DNA from 3 places in the Paenibacillus sp. FSL M7-0802 genome. Region 2 is predicted to be linked to each of the others. Evidence: riboswitches for the same ligand, from Rfam matches in the RefSeq annotation. Region 2 holds a riboswitch; each other region holds the start of a gene.

Region 1 (2,270 bases), 2.4 Mb from region 2:
TATCAGCAGCTCGCGAATACGGGATCGCATCTGCTCACGAGGAACCTGATTATTTTCCAACACAAAAGCCAGTTCCTCGTCTGCATATGACATACAAAACTGCGTATCAGGATCTTGAAATACAATACCTGAGACACTTGGGATTACAGCAGCATCGCATTTCATAGGCACTTCTATCGTGCGTGGAATCAGACCGCTTAACACTTGGAGCAGCGTTGATTTACCGCATCCACTCGGTCCCAGCAACAGCAGCTTTTCCCCCTTGCGGACAGACAAAGACATATTGTGAAAAAGCAGCTCCTGCTCACCGGGGAATTTCAACCGAAGACGGGTGATCGAAGCCACCACATCTTCGGTTGCCTGGCTCATCAATCCAGCCCCTTATAATCTTGTTCCGTTGCGGGTCTCAAACTTCGCGTGACTCCGGTTACCTCCAATGCCCTAGCCAGATAGAACGCGAATACCCCGGCAATCACAATGCTGCCAATCATGCGAAAACCGATATACAAAACATAGTTCCAGGTCGAAAGCTGATCAATATACCCGTAGCTGAAGTCTAAAATCAGAGAAGCGACAGCCGCCCCGGCCGCAGCTAGCGAAGCAACCCACAGGTTTGCGTTCCGATACAGAAAAGCCGCAAAAAATAGCTCCGCTCCCAAGCCTTGCAGCAGGCCATAGTACAAAGTGGACATCCCCCATTCGCTTCCCAAAAAAGCACTGACCGTTGCCGCTGCCACCTCTGCCAAAATTGCAACACCCGGCTTGCGAATGATGAGATAAGCAAACGTGCCTGCCATAAACCACATGCCATACATCAGTTGCTCGGCGTGTAGACCGAATGGTTTCATCAAATCATAGGCAGGTCCCCATATTTTGTAGACTAACCCGAACACAACAGCGATCACAATCGTGACCAAAATATCAGTCAGCTTCAACCCTTTGGACGCTCTTACAGCAGTATTCATTATTGCGTGCTCCCCTTTTTCCTTATAATTGGCCTCTTGGCCATAAAAAAAAGCTTGTCTGGAGCCGAATCTCCAGGCAAGCTTTATGCGCAGTAAAAGGTGAAGCACCATACAAAACATCATTCGTCGATATGCCTTATATAACCAGTAGTCTAAGCTACTACACTGATACCAAGCCAAAGTCAGGGTCAAGGTAAAATGCTAGGACATACATTGAATCTATCGACAACCGCTAAACAAGCGGCATTCCTGTATAGTGTTCTTGGTTTCTCTACGCTGGCATTACCCAGATCAGATTTCACGGTCAGTGGCAAGGGCCACCCTCTCAGCCTGACTTTCTCAAGCTCCCGACAATGCTTTTTTAATTCACTATAATATATACCACATCTATGGCTTTGACAATCCTATAATCCGAAGAAACGTTTGGCTGTCTCCGTCGTGGCGATTTCGATCTCCATCATGCTTCGGCCTGTACATTCGGCAACCGTAGCAGCAATGTGAGCGAGATACATGGGCTCATTACGCCCTTCTTTGGGCTTCACGGGCAAATTACGCGGGGTCAAAAATGGTGCATCCGTTTCAATCATCAGACGGTCCAAGGGAATATCTCTGACCAGTTCACGCAGATGTTTGCCACGCCGTTCGTCGCAAATCCAGCCGGTGATCCCGATATACAGTCCCATCTCTACATACGTATGCAATTCTTGTTCCGTGCCTGTAAAACAATGCACCACTGCTTTATCGACAAGCCCTTGATACTCCCGCAGCATAGCAACAAAATCCTCATGTGCATCTCGTTCATGAAGAAATAACGGCATATTAAGCTCACCCGCCAGTTGGATTTGCTCCTCAAACCATCGGCGCTGCACATCACGCGGCGAAAAATCACGGTTATAGTCCAATCCGCATTCCCCTATGGATACGACCTGCGGCTGACTCGCCAGCTGGCGGAGCTGCTGAACCGTCTCTGCGCTGCAGTCTTTGGCATCATGGGGATGCACGCCAGCTGTCGCATACAGCTTGCCCGGATAACGTGCTGCATACTGAGAAGCCTCCCGACTGCTGCGGACACTGGTCCCGGTAATAATCAGGGGTGAAATCCCTACAGCTGCTGCTCTCTCTACCACCTGTTCCCGATCCGCATGAAACGAACGGTGCATCAAGTTCACGCCAATATCAATTAACGGTGTACCCCTTTCCATCTCAATCCCTCCTTCGCAAACTACAATCTCGGATCAATCGGCTCCGATTCCAGAGATAGCGCGGCAAGGACGCATTCATGAATACGATCTACCGTATCCTTGC
Region 2 (2,270 bases):
GGTGCTGCCAATTGTACTGGATGTAGGCACGAATAATGAAAAGCTGCTGAATGATCCACTGTACATCGGAAACCGCCATAAACGAGTTCGCGGAGAAGCCTATAACCAGTTTATTGATACTTTTATCAGCAAAACGTTAGCGCAATTCCCGAAGGCGCTTTTACATTGGGAAGATGTGGGTAGCGTTAATGCGCGCCATATTATAGGAAAATACGGTCAAAGCATACTCACCTTCAACGATGATATACAAGGTACAGGAGCAGTGACCCTGGCTGCGATTCTTTCGGCGGTGGGTGTCACCAAGACTCCGCTGCGTGAACAAAAAATACTTGTTTTCGGCCCAGGGGCTGCAGGGATCGGTAACGCTGATCAAATTCGGGGCGCTATGATCGAGGATGGCCTTTCCGTAGATGATTCATTCAAGTCCTTTTGGGCCTTTGATTATCGCGGGCTGTTAACGGAAGATATGGAAGACGTATTGGAGTATCAGAAACCGTATGTGCGCAAAAAGGATGAAGTCAGCTCATGGACCCGGTCGGGTGACGGCAAAATACCGCTACTGGAGGTCATCCGTCAGGTGAAGCCTACGATATTGATTGGAACTTCCGGTGTAGCAGGTGCCTTTTCTGAAGAGATCATCAAGGAGATGGCAAAGCATGTAGAACGCCCGATCATTATGCCCATGTCCAATCCTACAAACCTTGCAGAAGCAGTACCCGAGGATTTGATCCGGTGGACAGATGGCAGAGCACTGATCGCAACCGGAAGTCCTTTTGAGCCCGTTACCTATAACGATACAAATTTTGAGATTGGACAGGCGAACAATGCCTTTGTTTTTCCGGGACTGGGTCTGGGTGCGATTGTGGTTAAAGCCAAAAGGATTACCCCTGCGATGTTTACAGCGGCAGCAGTTGCTGTTGCCAATGGTGTAGATTCGAATACGCCTGGCGGTGCGCTACTCCCTCATATCCGAAAATTACGCGAAGTTTCGTACGCTGTTGCGATTGCGGTTGCAAAAGCCGCGATTCAGGATCAGGTAGCGCAGGCGCACATTTCAGATGTGGAACAAGCTATACAAGATGCAATGTGGAAACCGAAATATGCCAAGGTCAAAGCAGTGGAAAGTGTAATTCATCACCCTCACTAAGCCCAAAACACCTAACTAGAGGAAATTTAATATTTTGTACACTATGTTTGACATAGCATATGAACGAATGTACAGTAATAGTCAAAAGAATAGAAGTCCACTAGGGGAGCCACTATGGCTGAGACAAGAGCGTATCTTGGACCCTTTGAACCTGATCTAGTTCGTACTAGCGTAGGAAAGTGGAGCCTTCGTATATAAGGTTTCAAGCGTTTTTTGCGTATTGGGCCTATTGTTGAAGCCGCTCCATTTTTCCGGGGCGGCTTTTTAGCGTTGTTCCGGAATTATATTCTTACAGGACTTCTTGCTCTTCAATTTAATGGAGGTGGGGAAATTGAGTTTTACACAAGAACTCCGTCGGCAGGCGGACGGCATTTTTCAAGCGATTTTTGAGCATCCCTTTGTGAGAGGTATTGCTGAAGGAAGTTTGACAAGGGGACAGCTGATTCACTATGTAAAACAGGACTTTGAATATTTGAACGCCTACATGCGGATATACGGCATCGCAATCTCCAAATGCACGAATCGGGAGGACATGGCTGTATTTAATGAACAAATCTCTTTTATTCTCCACAGCGAGGTTCATCCGCATCAAAATTTCTGTGCTGTCGCAGGGGTGAGCTATGAAGAGTTGCAGGGATATCCGCTCGCTCCGTCGGCTCATCACTATATCCGTCACATGCTGACGGTTGCGCATGAGGGCAGCCTGGGCGAGATCTTGGCTGTGCTGCTGCCATGTATGTGGACGTATGCCGAGATTGGTCGCAGGCTGCTGGATGAAGTAAAGCCGGATGAGTCTCATCCGTTCTATGAATGGATGGGCTTCTATGGAGACCAGCTTGATGATACAACACTCAAGTTCCGAGAACGTGTAGATGCTTGGGCGGAAGGCGCAACGGCTGCTGAGCGAGAGCGGATGATTGAGCATTTTATACTGAGCTGCCAGCTGGAATATAAGTTCTGGGACATGGCCTATAAGCAGGAAGAATGGCCGGTCCAGATACAGGCAGCGGTCTTGGAATAGTCAGCTTGGCAATTCGATGCGTGAAGTACAGTTAATGCCCTGTTGAACCACCAACTATAGAGAGGATAATCATTATGAGTACATGGGAAAAAAGTTATTCGG
Region 3 (2,270 bases), 1.9 Mb from region 2:
CTTGTTTGCGCAGCCCCTCATCAGCTGTGATCTGGACGGTAGCCTCCACTTCTACGACTTCCTTCGTACCGCCAACTTCATAACCCAGCAGCAGATAAGCATTCGGATTGTCCTTTAGCTCATCCACTTTATGAGTTTTGCGATCTGTCGCCAGATGAATGTTCATTCCATCGTTAAAAAGGGCCATATAGCGTACTTTCGGTTTGCCACCCTCTACCGTACCTAACGAGCAAAATTTGTTGTTATCCAAAGCCTTCACAATGGCTTGTTCCAGTTGGTTGCGATCCAATGTTCCCGTTTTACCCACAGTACAACAACTCCTTTTCACGAATTTGAATTCTCTACGGCCACGCCATTGGGCACCAGCCCATCTGAACCTACCTGCGTAGCTGTTCTGAAAATAACATGACCGGATCGAATCGAATTGATTCATGCTCATTTTCAGATCAAAGCTCACAGTAAAAGTGTACCCTGTGGTTCGGCAAATGAACCGTCATCTCTCCCTTCATGCTGGACAGACCCGCATTCAAGGCATATAATCGTCGTAGTAAACCCGAATAAATGAACCCATTAAACCATACAATGCCAGGGGTGCTGGAATCGGCCGGCTGAGAGTGTGTCCCAAGACACTGACCCTTACAACCTGATCTGGGTAATGCCAGCGTAGGAATGCTTAAGCAAGATGTGCCTTTTTTACATAGGACCATCCCTTACTTTGGTATATACAAGCGCAAGCGTCCCGGAAACTCGGGGCGCTTTTTTTGTTGAAGATTAAGTTGTTGGAAAGATCGCATCCGGCAGATGTTATTTTTAGAAAATGGGGAACTTAAGCTGTCTGATTGGACGGATAACGGGTAATTAAAGGAGAGAACACAACGATGAAGCGCATGAAAATATTAAGCCTGGGACTGATCAGTCTGTGGCTCATGGCCCTGACCCTGACCGCTTGCGGTGGAAGTCCCCCCACATCCCAAGAAGCGGCTCCCGCTACCGACACTCAAACGTCTACTCCGGCAAAGGGGCTCAAAGATGTTAAAGTCGTGCTCGACTGGACACCCAATACGAATCATACGGGACTCTATGTCGCTAAGGACAAAGGATTTTACGAAAAAGCGGGTTTGAATGTCCAAATTGTTCAACCTGGTTCAGGCGGAGCTGATCAAATGGTTGCTTCTAATGCTGCACCTTTTGGTATCAGCTACCAAGAAGGCGTCACACAGGCTCGTACGCAAGGCGTGCCGCTTGTATCCATCGCTGCGGTGATTCAGCATAATACCTCAGGCTTCGCAGCCCCGGTAGATCGTGGAATTAAGAGCCCGAAAGATTTTGAAGGTAAAAAATACGGCGGTTGGGGCTCTCCCGTAGAAGAAGCGGTCATGAAATCCATCATGGATTCAGACAAAGGCGATGTGAGCAAAGTGAAGATCATCAACATGGGCAATGCAGACTATTTTACAGCCGTGAAGCGGGATATCGACTTTGCCTGGATTTTCTACGCATGGACCGGAATCGAGGCCCAGCTTCGAGGTGAGCCATTGGATATGCTGTATGTAAAAGATTATTCCAAAAGCCTCGATTACTATACACCTGTAATTGTGAGCAACGAACAGACAATAAAAAATGATCCCGAGCTGGTCAAAGCGTTCATGGACGCTACCGCACAAGGCTATGAATACACTATCGCTCATCCGGAAGAAGCCGCAGACATCTTAAGCAAAGCTGTACCGGAGCTGGATAAAAAACTGGTACTTGCCAGCCAAAAATGGCTAAGCCCGCGTTATCAGGACGATGCCGCGCAATGGGGTGTGCAAAAACCGGAGGTATGGCAAAACTATTCGGACTGGATGTACGAACGCAAGCTGCTCAGCAAGCCTTTGGAAGTCGATAAAGCCTTCACAAACGGTTTCCTGCCCAAGCGTTGATCATTTGTTAAACGCTAAATAAGACTGAACTAGAGAAGTGAACGAAGCGCCACTACGCAGTCGGATGGTGCTTCCCATCGCTGTTGTACCCAGATTTCTTTTATGAATATCCAGAGGTTGAAATCTGGGTACAAAGGCGAACGCTAACGCTTGTACAGCACCATTCCGCCCACTTCGTTCTCGTTCTACTTGGTTTATTCTTTAGTTTTTCATATTATCTAAGCGCTAAGTAGGTGCGCTTGTGTGTTAAAAATGCCACACAAACCAGCTTTAAAAATAGGGTGCTTTTAAGGCGGTTGGCAGCGTAGTGGTTCATTTGAATCTGGAGAAGCGCAGCGATCGTAAGAT

What was found. A riboswitch is a leader RNA that binds a small molecule or an ion and turns the genes downstream of it on or off. The one in region 2 is predicted to bind thiamine pyrophosphate.
Region 1: another riboswitch for thiamine pyrophosphate. It lies ahead of MHB54_RS08345 (ECF transporter S component); the one in region 2 lies ahead of tenA (thiaminase II).
Region 3: another riboswitch for thiamine pyrophosphate. It lies ahead of MHB54_RS10725 (ABC transporter substrate-binding protein); the one in region 2 lies ahead of tenA (thiaminase II).

The regions. Positions count from the first base shown of each region.
Region 1 is NZ_JBBOSD010000001.1:1,760,355-1,762,624, forward strand. Features, by position in the region: gene MHB54_RS08340 (ABC transporter ATP-binding protein) at 1-369, opposite strand, end outside; gene MHB54_RS08345 (ECF transporter S component) at 369-965, opposite strand; TPP riboswitch at 1,216-1,325, opposite strand; gene MHB54_RS08350 (TatD family hydrolase) at 1,370-2,167, opposite strand; gene MHB54_RS08355 (polynucleotide kinase-phosphatase) at 2,188-2,270, opposite strand, start outside.
Region 2 is NZ_JBBOSD010000001.1:4,185,787-4,188,056, reverse strand. Features, by position in the region: gene MHB54_RS19335 (NAD-dependent malic enzyme) at 1-1,147, shown strand, start outside; TPP riboswitch at 1,240-1,342, shown strand; gene tenA (thiaminase II) at 1,479-2,168, shown strand; gene thiM (hydroxyethylthiazole kinase) at 2,243-2,270, shown strand, end outside.
Region 3 is NZ_JBBOSD010000001.1:2,292,460-2,294,729, forward strand. Features, by position in the region: gene MHB54_RS10720 (pyridoxamine 5'-phosphate oxidase family protein) at 1-307, opposite strand, end outside; TPP riboswitch at 578-687, shown strand; gene MHB54_RS10725 (ABC transporter substrate-binding protein) at 879-1,922, shown strand.